2 regions of the Lysinibacillus sp. FSL M8-0337 genome follow, and region 1 is predicted to be linked to the other one. Evidence: riboswitches for the same ligand, from Rfam matches in the RefSeq annotation. Region 1 holds a riboswitch; the other holds the start of a gene.
What was found. Region 1 has a riboswitch for cobalamin ahead of cobT (nicotinate-nucleotide--dimethylbenzimidazole phosphoribosyltransferase). Riboswitches for the same ligand answer to the same signal wherever they lie in the genome.
Positions count from the first base shown of each region.

Region 2: another riboswitch for cobalamin. It lies ahead of MKY08_RS13065 ((2Fe-2S) ferredoxin domain-containing protein); the one in region 1 lies ahead of cobT (nicotinate-nucleotide--dimethylbenzimidazole phosphoribosyltransferase).

Region 1 covers NZ_CP151996.1:1,160,029-1,168,103, forward strand. The annotation lists gene MKY08_RS05275 (glycerol-3-phosphate dehydrogenase/oxidase) at 1-1,162, shown strand, start outside; gene MKY08_RS05280 (alpha/beta fold hydrolase) at 1,166-2,083, shown strand; gene miaA (tRNA (adenosine(37)-N6)-dimethylallyltransferase MiaA) at 2,070-2,954, shown strand; gene hfq (RNA chaperone Hfq) at 3,062-3,292, shown strand; gene MKY08_RS05295 (rhodanese-like domain-containing protein) at 3,391-3,693, shown strand; cobalamin riboswitch at 3,818-3,993, shown strand; gene cobT (nicotinate-nucleotide--dimethylbenzimidazole phosphoribosyltransferase) at 4,103-5,158, shown strand; gene MKY08_RS05305 (trimeric intracellular cation channel family protein) at 5,545-6,150, opposite strand; gene MKY08_RS05310 (methionine gamma-lyase family protein) at 6,298-7,548, shown strand; gene MKY08_RS05315 (MerR family transcriptional regulator) at 7,771-8,075, shown strand, end outside.
Region 2 covers NZ_CP151996.1:2,732,590-2,740,664, forward strand. The annotation lists gene cobJ (precorrin-3B C(17)-methyltransferase) at 1-1,353, opposite strand, end outside; gene MKY08_RS13065 ((2Fe-2S) ferredoxin domain-containing protein) at 1,357-1,728, opposite strand; cobalamin riboswitch at 1,864-2,044, opposite strand; cobalamin riboswitch at 2,301-2,485, shown strand; gene MKY08_RS13070 (energy-coupling factor ABC transporter permease) at 2,628-3,374, shown strand; gene MKY08_RS13075 (energy-coupling factor ABC transporter substrate-binding protein) at 3,376-3,648, shown strand; gene cbiQ (cobalt ECF transporter T component CbiQ) at 3,652-4,428, shown strand; gene MKY08_RS13085 (ATP-binding cassette domain-containing protein) at 4,421-5,257, shown strand; gene MKY08_RS13090 (S8 family peptidase) at 5,612-8,075, shown strand, end outside.

The DNA of each region.
Region 1 (8,075 bases):
TGTAGAGTATCGGACAGACGATGCACGTTTAACAATTGAAGTGCTAAAAAAAGCGGTTGAATATGGCGCGCTTTGTGTAAACTATACAGAAATGACAGAGTTTTTATATAGCAAGAAAAAGCTGATTGGGGCAAAAGTAAAAGACCATATCACTGGAAAAACAGTGGAAGTACATGCTGCGCAAATCGTCAATGCTACTGGCCCTTGGGTAGATGAAGTACGTCAGAAGGATAAGCAAACAGATAAAAAACAATTACGTTTAACAAAAGGTGTCCATATCGTTCTTAGTCAAAAGGATTTCCCATTGCAACAAGCTTTATATTTCGATATTCCAGATGGTCGTATGGCTTTTGCCATTCCCCGTGATGGCAAAACATATATAGGAACAACAGATACAGTTTATGAAGGCGATCCAATACATCCTACTGCCACACAACAAGATGTAGATTATTTAATTGAGGCTGCTAAAACAGTATTCCCTTCAGTTGAAATTACAAGAGAAACCATAGAATCTTCTTGGGCAGGTGTTCGTCCGCTTATTTTTGAAAAAGGCAAAAATCCTTCAGAAATTTCGCGTAAAGATGAAATATGGATAGCATCAAGTGGTTTGATGACCATTGCAGGCGGCAAGCTAACAGGCTATCGTCAAATGGCTGAAACGATCGTTGATAAAATTGTGAAAACACATAAATTTAAGCATGCAAGTCCATGTATGACACGTGAGTTGTCGCTTTCTGGTGCAAAGGGCATTAATGCGATTAATTTCCCAGACTATACTGCCTATAAAGCAAGAGAAGGTGTTCAGTATGGACTGAATTATGATGAGGCGAAGCATTTAGTGCAAAAATACGGTACCAATGTTGACGCATTATTTAATCAGGTGAAATATTTACATGAGCATGGTAGTACAATGCCCCTCGCTTTACATGCGATGCTACTATACGGCATAGAAGCGGAAATGGTGTATACCCCTTGTGATTTCTTTATTCGTCGTACGGGCTTACTATACTTTGATATTGATGCAGTGAAACGTTATAAACAACAAGTAGTGCAAGTGATGCAGCAGCGTTTACACTATTCAGAGTCACAAAGAAATACCTATATTGCTCAATTAGAACAAGCGATTCTAGATGCGACAAGTTTTCCTAATGTGGAGGTGTAGTAGATGGAGCGTTATATGAAAATGTCAGATGGGCATTTTGTGTTTACACGCATATTGACGCCGACTATTCCCTGCAAAGGTCATTTTCATATTTTACATGGTATGGCAGAGCATAGCGGTCGTTACGTAAACTTTGCACAGATTCTTTGTGCGGCTGGTTATGCCGTGTCCATGCATGATCATCGCGGGCATGGGGAGACGGCAGGTTATAACGGTACATTAGGCTTTTTCGCTGAAAAAAATGGTTTTGATCGGGTTGTGGAAGATGCGCATGAAGTCATAATGACCATACATGACCAATTTGCAGATGTGCCATTAATCGTATTCGGGCATAGTATGGGGTCTTTTATTGCTAGAAGATATATTCAACTTTACGGAACTAATGTTGATAACGTTATTCTTTGTGGAACAGGTAGTGTTTCAACATTGCATAGGATAGGACATTATGTTGCGCAAGTATTCGCAATGCAGCGTGGTAAAGAAACCGAGAGCCCTTTATTAAATAAGTTGAGCTTTGGTAGCTTTAATAAGCAGTTTCCAAATCCTAAAACGGGATATGACTGGCTATGTTCGGTAGAGCAGGAAGTGCAAAAATATATGGACGACCCATATTGTGGCTTTATCCCAAGCAATCAATTTTTTGCTGACTTAACAGCTGGCTTTATGGTATTGAATCGAAAAAAAGAGATTGAAAAAATACAGAAAAACTTGCCGATTCTATTGATCAGTGGTAGCAAAGACCCTGTTGGTGATAGTGGTCTAGGTGTTTATTCCGTAGCTGAACAATTTGCAGCAGCAGGATTACAAGATGTTACAGTCTATTTATTTGAAGATAAACGACATGAAATTTTAAATGAAGACAATCAACAGGCGGTTCATCAAGTTTTATTACGGTGGTTAGAAAAGTATGATAGAAAATAAAATACAGCAAGCAGAGGTCGTAGCTATTGTCGGACCAACAGCTTCAGGTAAAACAGCACTAAGCATTGAACTAGCCAAAAAGTACAATGGTGAAATTATTAATGGCGATTCCATGCAAATTTATAAAGGGTTAGATATTGGTACAGCGAAAATTACTGAAGAAGAGATGGAAGGTGTGCCACATCACTTATTAAGCTTCAAAGAGCCAACGGAATCCTTTTCAGTAGCGGAGTATCAAGCGTTAGTACGGTCTAAAATTAGTGAAATACAGGCACGTGGTAAGCTACCAATTATTGTTGGAGGATCTGGCCTATATGTACAAGCAGTCCTTTATGATTTTCAATTTACAGAGGAGCAGGTTGATGATGTAGCGCGTAAAGCTTATTATGAGGAGCTAGAAAAGTTAGGTCCAGAAGCTATGCATGCAAAGTTAGCAGCACTTGATCCAAAAACAGCTGAAACGATTCATCCAAACAATACAAGACGTGTAATTCGAGCGTTAGAAATGATTGAATTAAGTGGTGTTTCAAAGGCGTCAGAGGAACACAATCGAGGAGAAATCCCATTGTATCGCCACTTAATTATAGGGCTTGGTCAAAATATGTCCCGCGAAGAACTTTATAATCGCATCAATCTACGAGTAGATGTCATGATGGACAAAGGGCTACTGCAAGAAGTGCAGGGACTATGGCAGCAAAATATTCGTGGTGTACAGTCCATTCAAGCGATTGGCTATAAGGAATTGTATGATTACTTAGATGGTCGATGTACATTGGAAGAAGCAATCGAAAATTTAAAGCAAAATTCTCGACGCTATGCGAAAAGACAGTTGACTTATTTTCGCAATAAAATGGATATTCACTTTATTTGAAAAGACTAAAAACTTTAATAATTTCTAAAAATTACTAATTGATAAATTGGTATAACATGCTACTATAGGAATGAAGAGGTAGAAAGAGAGTAGGGGAGGCGCATTCTATGAAATCAATCAATTTGCAAGATACGTTTTTGAACCATCTACGTAAAAACAGTGTTTTTGTAACTGTGTTTCTGTTAAACGGGTTCCAGTTAAAAGGAACTGTGAAATCCTATGATAACTTTACAGTATTATTAGTAGATGCTGAAAGTAAACAGCATCTCATTTACAAACACGCAATTTCTACATTCGTTCCAGCAAAGCAAGTCGAATTTTTAGAGGTAGAAGAATAAATAAAGTAAATAGAAACAGTTAGTGTTACATCACTAGCTGTTTTTTTTCGTTCACGCTATAATGTAATAGGAAATTGATATATTGGAGGATTTTATAGATGAAATCGATGGATACAACACAATTATTAGAACGATTAGATGCAAACGAAGACCTTTACATTATTGATGTGCGAGAAGACGATGAAGTAGCACAAGGTGTTATCCCTGGTGCGCAACATATTGCACTTGGGACAATCCCTGAGCGTTTGGGTGAATTAGATACGACTAAACCATATATTATCGTTTGTAAAGCAGGTGGACGTTCCGCAAATGCTTGTGCATACTTAGAAGCACAAGGCTTTGACGTAACAAACCTTGAAGGTGGCATGCTTGCTTATGATGGAGAATTAGAATTTAAATAAGAAGGTATATCGAGGTATGTAACAGGTTCGCTTGTTAAGTACCTCGTTTTTTATTGGACTAAAGTGCTAGTACAAAAATTTTTTCAATATTGACACTAAAAACACTTTGTCGTAAATTTAAAGTAATTACATAAAAGCATTAGGTGCCCACTTTGGGAGAATAGGGAATAAAGTGAAAATCTTTAGCGGTCCCACCACTGTAAAACGGAGTTTTATAGAGAATACCACTAGCATAGCTGGGAAGGTTCTATAAGATGTTGAAATTGAGCCAGGAGACCTGCCTAATTGCTTCGGATGATATAGATGATGGAAAAGTCTGTAGTTTATTTGTTATGAAATAAACTACAGGTTTTTCCATTTTTTTATTTCAATCTTTATGTAATAGGCTATTTAAAAAGGAGAAATGAACATGCAATTATTACAACAAACACTTCAACAAATTCAACATGCCAATAACGAAATGATGGAAAAAGCAAGAGAATATATAGATTCTCTTAGCAAGCCACCGAGTAGCTTAGGAAAACTTGAATCACTGGCTGTACAATTGGCTGGTATTACAGGAGAGCTCTATCCTAAAATTGATAACAAAGCAATTATTGTCTGTGCAGGCGATCACGGTGTGTGTGATGAAGACGTAACATCCAATCCGCAAGATGTAACATTTCTTCAAACATTAAATTTTCCAAAAGGGATAACAGGTGTTTGTGCTATTGCAAACATAACGAATGCCAAAATTGTGACAGTGGACGTAGGGGTAAAACAGGATATTCCGCTCGATGCGGGTGTTATAATGAAAAAAATAAAATACGGGACGGATAACATGGCAAAAGGTCCAGCCATGACAAGGGAAGAAGCCATTCAATCAATTGAAGTAGGAATTGAAGTAGCTACGGCCGAAATAGCACAAGGAGTTAATGTACTTGGTACAGGTGAAATGGGGATTGGTAATACTACACCAAGCGCGGCTATCTTATCTGTACTTCATGCGTGTCACCCACAAGAAGTGACAGGGTTCGGTGCAGGAGTTGGATCAGGAGGAATTGCGCATAAAGTTGAAGTCATTCAAAACGCCATTGCCTTAAACAAACCGAATCGTCATGATGCGATTGATGTACTTGCAAAAGTGGGTGGGTTAGAGATAGGTGCGATGGCTGGTGTAATTCTGGCGGCTGCTGCCAATCGTAAGCCCGTTGTAATTGATGGCTTTATTTCGACAGTCGCTGCTCTTATCGCTTATGAATTAGAACCGAAAGTCCAAGATTATATTATTCCTTCCCATGCCTCTGAAGAACCGGGGGCAAAAATTGCTGCTAAACTGCTAGGCGTGGAGCCAATGCTTCATATGAACATGCGATTGGGAGAAGGTTCTGGTGCAGCATTAACCTTTCCAATTCTAGATGCAGCTTGCTCTATGGTGAGCAACATGGCGACATTAGCTGAGTCTGTCGGGCTGGTAGAGAAGTAATCATTTGTTAAGTGCCGATAGGGAAAAATCTTAGCTAAACATTTAGAGCGTAATCGTCTATAGCAAAAAAGGAAGCTGGGATATTTAAGGAACAGAGGAAAGATGTTAGTAAATTTTTGCTATTATGGGGACTTGTCCGTTATTGCGAAAAAATAGAAGTATTCACTAGTTGTTGGTAGCGAAGGCGGTGACTCCTGCTCTGAACGCACACACTGTAAGATGCGGGCATTCTGCGCGTTAGCGAGGGTTGCGGCTTACGTGTGTACCCGCAGAAAGCACCGCCGAAGCGGACAACAACGGCGCAGCAAAAAAGTGTTAGATTGATGGCACTCAATCTAACACTTTTTCTCTTTTGTCCCAGCCGCTTTCTGTTTTTTTAAAGTCTCTTAAGCTCGATTCAATTTTCGCAAAGGTAAGCGCCATTTCTTCATATATGAAAGAACTCGTAAAATTGTAATTACCCCGAATAACACGTATAAAAAGATATCCCCTTCTAGTAATTCCAATCCAATAAGTAGACCAGCAAGTGCTGCCCAGACACCGTAGATTTCATCACGTAGCACGAGTGGCTTACGTCCTGCCAATAAATCACGCACTATCCCACCACCTGAACCAGTTAAGACTGCGGCTACAATAACCGCACTAATGGGCATATTGAGTTTCACTGCATATAATGCACCTTGTATAGCAAAAGCCGATAAGCCGATGGCATCTGTGAAATTGCCCCAACGATGCCAATGCTGTATAAGATGATGAGGAAAAATAAAAAATATCGTAATGGCAGCGATTGCAATTTGAAACATCATATCCTGGCCCCACAACGTTGTTACTGGTAAACCGATAAGTAAATTACGAATGGCACCGCCACCGAATGCAGTTACAATGCCAAGTATATATACACCGAATAAATCGTATTCTTCTTCCATTGCAATTATTGCCCCGGAAATAGCGAAGGCAATTGTCCCAATGATGCTAAAAACTTCCCAAGCCATCACTTTCCCTCCTTAAACGAGAATAATTTGTAGTAAGTCCGCCCCTTAGCTTAGCGTATTTAACAGCTAGACACAATAGCAATTTTTGCAGGGTTGCAAACAAATTGATAAGATAGGAAAGAACAATTTGAAACGGAGACGAAAACAATGACTTTTACAACCCATTTAACAGCAGAAACGTTAGCATTAGCGGAAAAAATTGAGGAAAGAGTCCGCCCATATCATACGAAAGTAGAAAATATGGCATTCTTCAACCAACAAAAAGTACTTTCAGCATTTAGAACGCATCAAGTGAGCGATTTTCATTTACATCCATCCAATGGCTATGGCTATGATGATGAAGGCCGTGACAATCTTGAACGTGTGTATGCGGAAGTTTTTGGAGCAGAGGCGGCAATTGTTCGCCCTCAAATCATATCTGGAACACATGCAATTACGCTTAGTCTATTCGGCGTGTTACGACCAGGTGATGAATTGCTTTATATATCAGGCCAACCATATGACACATTACAGTCGATTGTCGATGGAGGAGACAAAGATACGGGCTCGCTAAAGGACTATAAAATTGGTTATCGACATGTAGATTTAATCGATAACGAAATGGTTGACTGGTCGGCAGTCGCTGCAGCCATTACACCGAACACAAAAATGATAGCCATTCAACGTTCAAAAGGCTATGCATCACGTCCATCCTTTACGATTTCGCAAATTGCAGAAATGTGTGCCAAGATACGAGAATTAGCACCTAATGCTATTATATTTGTAGATAACTGCTATGGAGAATTTGTGGAAGCACAAGAACCTACAGAAGTAGGTGCTGATTTAATGGCTGGTTCGCTTATTAAAAATCCAGGTGGCGGTTTAGCTAAAATAGGTGGCTATATTGCAGGACGAGCTGATTTAGTAGAAAAATGTGCTTATCGTATGACATCACCAGGAATTGGTGCGGAAGCGGGCGCAACATTAAATACGCTGGGTGACTTTTACCAAGGCTTTTTCCTAGCACCACATGTAGTTAGCCAAGCATTAAAAGGTGCGATTTTCACAGCGGCTATGTTAGAGGAAGTAGGCATGACGACATTCCCAAGTTACCATGCTGAACGTACAGATTTAATTCAATCGGTATCGTTTAACACAGCCGAGCAAATGGTTGCTTTCTGTCGTGAAATTCAAGCGAACTCTCCAATTAATGCGCATTATGCACCAGAGCCTGCTTATATGCCAGGCTACGAGGATGATGTTATTATGGCGGCAGGGACATTTATTCAAGGTTCGAGTATTGAACTGACAGCAGACGGTCCAATTCGTCCACCGTTTACAGCATTTATTCAAGGTGGATTGACATATGAGCACGTGAAATTTGCTATTTGTAGCGCAGTTCAAGGCTTGCAAAAATAGACTTTATTAGTAAGGCCCCATTACAGATTCGTGATGGGGCTTGTCTTGTATATAAATAGATAAACTGTAAATGTGTATGTTTCGTTCAGATATTTTGACTAGTTTTTAACAATTTTGCATCAATTCTAAAAAAAATTAAAAAACCATGTTAGGAAACCTAACATCTTTGTTGACAGTGAATTTTTTTCGTTATATGATAAGCGGGTATTGGGGGGGACTTAAATGAGTCGTGAAATTAGACGAACTATGCCGTTATTATCCATGAGTATCGTGATGCAATTGACCGAGCTTTCGGCACGCCAAATTCGTTATTATGAAGAACACCATTTAATTGAGCCACACCGAACAGAAGGCAATCGTCGTATGTTTTCATTAAATGACGTCGATATACTTCTTGAAATAAAAGATTACTTGGAGCAGGGCATGAATATGGCGAAGATTAAAAAAATATTTGCCAAAAAATCAGATCCTGTTGCCGCTGAAGAACCAGATTTAACCGACACAGAATTACGTCGGATTATGCGCGA
Region 2 (8,075 bases), 1.6 Mb from region 1:
GCCAATATTTAATGTTTTCGGCAATGACAACCCACCTAGAGTTGCTTGAAGTTCCTCTGCATATGGGATGGAATCAGCCTTCTCCCCATAACAGAAATCACATGCCTTTAATGACAACACATCCCCAATTGGTGAGAGTAAAAACCCTACTTCTCTCAACTTCTCTGTTATCGCTTCTGGTTCTGTCGTTGGGATTTTCAAATGTATTTGATGGTCTGGTGTATATTCCATCGTGCCTTCGTCTCCCACAACTTCAGCCAATGCCATCATTTGCTGTGGTGTAAAAAATTTATTTGCTACCCCAGGGCTAACAGCTAGTTCAAAAATTGACTCCATTTTTTGTTGAACTAGCTTTGGTGTGGCTTTTGTTACAGTTGTCCCCTGCACCATTGCAAGTGCTGTTGCTGCCATTTCTAAAGACGATTTTGTCGGTGTTGATACAGGTGTAATGGCAATATTACTTTTCATCCGTCCTGCATTTGGATCTGCCGCAAAATCATGGCTTGCAGTACCTGTTTCTTGGTTCATTGCCCACGGTTCATTTTCTTCTCTTAAACGCTGATGAGGACGTAAAGGCTGTTTTTCTTCCCCGAGCGTATATTTACGCTGATAGCCTCGCGGTGTAATCATTTTATTATCATAGAAAAACGTCGAAGAGTTGCCGATAATAACCGTTGTTAACATGCCGATATCATGCTCAAGCATCTCTGCTAAAGTCGTCATCGTAATTTCCTGACGCTCTCGGTAGGCACTCTTGACAAGACCTACAGGCGTATCAGGCGAGCGATATTCAAGTAAAATCCGCTGGGCTTCGACAATTTGACGTGTGCGGCGACCACTTTTCGGATTATATAAAGCGATGACAAAATCTGCCATAGCCGCTGCTTCCACACGCTTGGCGATTAAATTCCATGGCGTTAAATGGTCACTTAAACTAATGGTGCAAGAGTCATGCATAATCGGTGCACCTAGTAAACTTGCACAGGAATTGATAGCTGAAATACCTGGTACGATTTCGACTTCAACACCTGTTGCTTCTGTCCAACCAAGCTCAATCAGTACTTCATAGACAAGCCCTGCCATCCCATATACACCCGAATCTCCACTTGAAATAACGGATACAATATTGCCAGCTTCCGCTTGACGTACTGCTTCTTGCGCTCGTGAAACTTCTTCTGTCATGCCCGTACTAACAATCGACTTTGCACTAACTAAATCTTGAATAAGCTCAACATACGTTTTATAGCCAATAATAAATTCACTTTGTTGCAGTGCCTCCACAGCACGAGTCGTAATATGGTTAAAATCACCAGGGCCAAAGCCCACAACAAAAATCTTTCCTTTTTGCGCCATTTTTTACCCCTCTTTCACCTTGTCGATGCCTTTAATGGCTGTTGTTTGTGGTGTACGCTGTAATGTACCTTCTTTCAGCGTAAAAACATGTTCACTATGTAAAGAATCATGGTTTAAATCTTGTACAAGTGTTCTTCCGTGTTCAACCGATGGCACACGATACCAATTTCCTTGTGGATAAGCGATGACAACACAGGCATCTTTGCATCTGCCATTACAGCGCGTTCTTGTCGTATGTATTTCCTTATCAAGTGCTAATTTTTCGATTTCATCTCGTATTGCTAGGGTAATTTCCTCTGCCTCTTTTTTCATGCAGCTACTGCCATTACAAATAAAAAGATGCGTTTTCATTCCCTCTAAGTTCCAAGTTGTCATTGCTTTTCTCCCCTCATTTACTTTTAGGAAAAAGAAAAAACCTTCACTCTATATCGAAGAGTCAAGGTTTTGTAGAAGCCAAAATAAAAACGAATATACACGTATCCGCTCTCGCTTCACTTCTCCCTCCGAAAAGTTTGCATGCCATCAATAAGCAGGTTTCCTGACTTAAGCTTCCTTTTACTCTCGCGCCTTCCCAAGTTTTCAGTGGCATTGCGATTTCATCAGCTATTACAGTAGCGGGGGCTGTATCGGATTTACACCGATTTCCCTATTATCTCGAAATTTATCGAGCACTTATAGATGTATTTATATTAAATTAAAAAGCTGTATGTTTTTAAAAAGAATTGAAAAACTGTCTCTATCATAGCCTATTTTTTTAATACTTTTCAACATTTCTTTTTCATTTATTAGATTTTTAATAAAATTTCAACAAGTAATTCATTGAAAGCGACAGCTATTCTCTTATATTTATCTGAATTTTCTAGAATGTCAAATAACAAAAAAAATTTTTTTATAAAAAAAGATAGCTTGTGAATGGAAAAACATGTTACACTGTGTCGTGAAATCTCACAATTTCATCTTTTTTCGGTGCGAAGTGTAGCCATTTCGCTTAAAAGGGAAGCCGGTTCAAGTCCGGCGCGGTCCCGCCACTGTACTAGGGAGTTTTATAGAGAATGTCACTGTCCAATGGACGGGAAGACCTATAAAACGTTGAACTAAAGCCAGGAGACCTGCCGAAAAAAACGTGATCGTTTCAACCTACGAGGATAGGTGTGCGGCTTGGCAGATGATGATTCTATTTGCTTTTTCAGCTATGCACTTTTCCTAAATTAGGAGAAGTGCTTTTTTTATTGCGCACGCTACATTCGAAAATTTTGATTTAAGGAGGAGAGATTTTGAAATTATCTTTTTGGAAACTTAGTTACTTCCTACTAGCATTTTTACTAGTACCAAAACGAGCATTTGCGATGCATATCATGGAAGGATTTTTACCGATTGAATGGGCGATATTTTGGTGGATTATTTCAATTCCATTTATTATTTTAGGGTTACGCTCAATTCGCAAAACAATTGATGAAAACCCTGAAACGAAAATGATATTAGGGCTATCAGGGGCATTTGCATTCGTCTTATCTGCACTAAAAATTCCATCTGTTACGGGCAGTTGCTCACACCCTACTGGTGTTGGACTTGGCACAGTCCTGTTTGGCCCATTAGCAATGAGTGTGATTGGGACAATCGTCTTGTTATTCCAATCGTTACTTTTAGCGCATGGTGGCATTACCACTCTTGGCGCAAATGCTTTTTCCATGGCGATTGTAGGACCAATGATTGCGTATGCTGTTTTTAAAGGTGCTCAAAAAATCGGTCTATCCTTTTCTCTCGCTGTCTTTTTTGCAGCAATGCTTGGGGACTTAGGTACATATGTTGTCACGTCCGTTCAACTTGCACTTGCCTTCCCTTCAGAAGTAGGAGGCTTTATGGCTTCATTCACAAAATTCGCTAGTATTTTCGCGTTAACACAAATTCCACTAGCAATTAGTGAAGGGATTTTAACTGTTATTGTGATGAATTTCTTAAAAAAATACAATGTAAGCGAATTAAAAGCTTTACGTGTTTTCTCTGCAAAGGAGGCACATTAACATGAAGAAAAATTTACTGTTACTAGCTATAGTGATACTTTTAGCAATCATCCCTCTATTCATCCAAAAAGGCGCTGAATTCGGCGGTGCTGACGGTGAAGCTGAAGCAGCCATTGGTGAAATAAACAAAGACTACGAACCATGGTTTGAAAGCTTATGGGAGCCACCAAGTGGTGAAATTGAAAGTCTATTATTCGTCTTACAAGCCGCTATTGGCGCTGGTTTTATTGGCTATTTCGTGGGCTATATGCGCGGTAAGCATAAAGAAGGTTAAACGATGTTACTCATTGATAAGTATGCTTATATGAATAAACTAGCGTCCGTTCATCCGTTAGAAAAAATGACGTTCTCCCTTGGGTTGTTGCTATTGTCGCTTATCATGAGAGATGAACAAATTTCACTCATTACATTTCTTGTAATGAGTGCTTTTATCATTTTAGGCGCAAAAATTCCTTTACAATATTATGCAAAACTACTGCTTTTACCGAGTTTTTTCTTGCTCTCCAGTTTACTATCTATTTTGATTTCGATTGCACCTACTGCTAGTATTTTGCCGGCGCATCTATGGACATTTTCGCTAAGCCAGTGGACCCTTTTTATAGGAAATGACAGCTTAACAACAGCGCGGCACCTATTTTTCACCGTTTTGGGCAGTATTAGTTGTTTATATTTTTTAATTTTAACGACTTCCGTACAATCCATTTGTTATGTCTTACGGCAATGGCGGTTGCCAGCTTTATTTGTAGAGTTGGTAGAGCTAACATACCGTTTTATTTTTATCTTTTTAAATAGCATGCAAAAAATTCATCTTGCACAACAAGCTCGTCTTGGTTATCAATCACCAATGCAATGGCTTCGGTCGATTTCCATGCTTATTGCAGCACTGTTTGCCGAAATGTTCCAACGCAGTTGCGAACTAAATAATGCGATGCAGGCGCGCGGTGGTGAGGCTGTCTATTGGCAAGAAAGTAGTAGCTACAACAAGAAAAACTGGTTAGGCATTGTTATTATTTTCGTATCCCTCATTATCTATGGAGGTATTTCTTATGACTGAGCTTTATTTTGATCTTCAACATTTATCTTATGCTTATGCAGACGGCACTAAAGCCTTAACAGATATTACTTTGCAAATACCAAAAGGGAAAAAAATTGCCCTGCTTGGTCACAATGGCGCAGGTAAATCTACGTTATTTCAGCATTTAAATGGTATTTTAAAACCGACAGCTGGCACTATTTCTTTTTGTAACGAAACGCTTAGCTATTCTAGAAAAGCATTAGCAACATTACGACAACAAGTTGGCATCGTATTCCAAGATGCGGACAATCAACTTTTTTCTGGTACTGTCAAGCAAGATATAGCTTTCGGGCCATTAAATCTTGGCTGGTCAAACGAAAAAATTGAAGAAAAAATCGCGTGGGCTGTTGCGCAAACAGAGGTTGAAGCATTGCTTGATAAGCCCATTCACTTTTTAAGCGTTGGACAAAAGAAACGTGTTGCCATGGCTGGTGTGCTCGCAATGGAACCTTCCGTCTTACTATTAGACGAACCGACTGCTGGGCTAGATACTTATTATGCAGCACAATTTTTACAGTACTTAGCTAAATTAGAAGATGGGCAACGTACGTTTTTATTAGCGACACACGATATCGCTTTAGCCTATGAATGGGCGGATCAAATAATCGTGATGGAGGCAGGGAAAATCATTTATAATGGGGATCCAATCGACATGTTTTACGAAGAGGAATTGCTTGAAAAAGCCCATCTTGAACGACCATGGGTATTTGAAATGACGCTTGCCTTACAAACGAAAAAACTATTGGGCGACAATATAGCAATGCCTCGTTCCAAAAAGGATTTACACAAACTTATTGAACAGCTTTAAGGACTTTCCGTGAATAACTAGTAATAGAGGCTAATTCACTAAACACTCTTTCTCAAGGGACAATTCTTGTCATCCCTACCCACTTCTATTTTAATATCCTGTTCGTAACGAACAGTGTTGTTGTCAAACACTGGTTCGTTACGTACAGGACTATTAACATCCCACCGACTTTCACTCCACAAAAAAACAAGCAATAACTTATGCGAAAAACCATATAAAACAATTATTTATAAACCAATATACTAGTTATAACAAAAAAACTTGTAAAAAAATTTTATTGTGGTATGAAACCTTTCTCTTTACCATCCGTTATAAATATTGTAGTTTATAATTTTTTTAAGGAGGTAAAAACAATTGAAAAACTGGGTGATGAAATCAATCGCTGTCGTAGCATGTTCTGCCTTACTGGTTCCTGCTGCTTCTGCCTTTGCTGAAGCACCACAGAACCCAGAATCAGTGAAAACTATGCTCGCTAGCAACAACAAACAAGGAGCGAAGCAGTTCAACAAACAAACAGGAGGAAACGAATGGATTAGTGATAATACGATTATCGTCAAACATTCGGGTCTTGCTAAGAACGTACATAGTAAAATAGGTGCAAAAGTAATTCGCTCCATTCCTTCATTAGGTTATGATGTAATCCAACTTAAAAAGGGACAATCGTTAACAGAGGCTGTTTCCTACTACGCCAAGCAAAAAGGCGTAAAAAGTGTATCCCCAAGCTACAAGTATCATTCCTTTAACACTATTGTAGATCCAAAGAAAAAAGATATGTATCATTTGCAGCTACTGGAAATTGATAAAGCACTAGCATTAGCTGGCAATCATGATGTAAAAGTAGCCGTTATCGATTCGGGTGTAGACTATAAACATCCCGATTTGCAAGCGCAAGTACTGCCACCATATAATGCGGTAAAACCTGCCGACTCTCCTGTTGCTGATCCACACGGAACGCATGTCGCAGGCATTGTTGGCGCAACAAAAGATAATGGAATTGGTGGGCACGGGATATCTCCTAATGCCAAAATTCTGCCAATAGACGTCTTTAACGGACAAGAAGACGCTAGTGACTTTGCCATTGCACAAGGTATTCTTTATGCCATCGAACAAAAAGCAGACGTGATTAATATGAGTCTTGGTGGCTATGGCGAGTCTCCTTTAATAGAGGAAGCTGTAAAAAAAGCGCTTGACAATGGTATTACCATTGTAGCCGCTGCAGGCAATGAATCAACCGATCGATACTCCTTCCCTGCTTCTTTTGAAGGTGTTATTAGCGTTGGTGCTACAAATGAACAAAATAAATTAGCAAGTTTCTCAAATTATGGCCCTTCAGTAGACATCGTTGCACCAGGTGAGGATATTTATAGTACCGTTTATGATGAAAAAAAAGGATCTTCTTTTGCTATATTTAGTGGGACATCAATGGCATCACCTGTTGTTGCAGGTGTAGCGGCACTATTAAAATCTAAATACCCGAATTTAAAGCCTTATGAAATAGAAGCTATTCTTGAATTGACTGCTAAAGATTTAGGAGAACCAGGCTACGACCTTACGTATGGACATGGTCTCATTGATCCTGTTAAAGCACTACAATTTGATATTAATAATCTACCTAAACGCTATAACGAAACAAAAGAACAACGGTTGAATAACGCCAAAGTACTGAAAAAGAATGTTCTAAATACAGAAAAAGGTGAGTTTAGGCTTCCAGAAGAGAAAAAATGGTACAAGGTTGATTTAAATGCGAATGAATATGCTCAATTATCTTTAAAAGGTGCCGAAAATTACGATTATGCATTTGATTTATACTTCTACCCTACTGGTTATAGTGGCGATGTAGAACCGATTAAAGTAAATGATGTGCGCGTGAACCAACAAGAGGGCTATCTATATAAAGCAGAGCAACAAGGAACACTTCTTATTGGTGTAAAAGACCATAATGGAGGCTATAGCTTAAAGGGCAAGTCTTACTTTACATTTACAGCTCAAACAACAAACACATTACCAATTGATAATTTAACGACGATCGATCAAGCAGTGGAGATACAAAAATTCCCATTTAATACACAAGGAAAAAACTATACACTGCTTTCTAAAGATCATGAGAGCGACCAAGACTATTTCACATTCACTGTTTCAAAGCCAACGACGTTGAAATTTGATTTATCTGGTATCCCTGGTGTAACTGCATCTTTAGAACTTTATCTGAAAAGAGATTTTGAACATGAACCTTTAGAACAAGGTGACGATGAAGAGGATGATGAACGCCTCCCAATCTCTGCATTAAGCAGCAAATCAAAAGGCGAAGGAGTTAGTCTTATTGTCGATGTCGAGCCTGATGAAGAATATGTCTTAAGCGTTACAAATAATAGTGATAACGATTCTTCATTCGATTCTTTCTTAAAGTTCTTAAGCGGCGGCATTGACAATGAAGAAAACGATAGAATTAACGAATCCATTATACCTTACACATTAACTGGTGAAGTCGTTTATTTACCTGAAGATGAAGATGGTCTTCCATTAATTGAGCCAACACAAGAAGTCGAGGAAAATAATCCTTCCTCACCTGCTCCTTCTAAATCCAAAAAACGTCAACAGAACTTTAACAAAAAACTATTTTCAAGTATAGAATTATCTGATGAAGAAGAGGACTCAAAAGTAATTTTGGAGCATGCAATTCCATATACGATTGGTAAAGAATACAAAGCATACTTCCAAACAGATGAGGATATTGATTATTTTATTTTCACACCACAAGAAGATGCCATCTATAGTTTCCAACTTCAAAAAGGCAAAAATCAAAGACCAACTGGTAGTA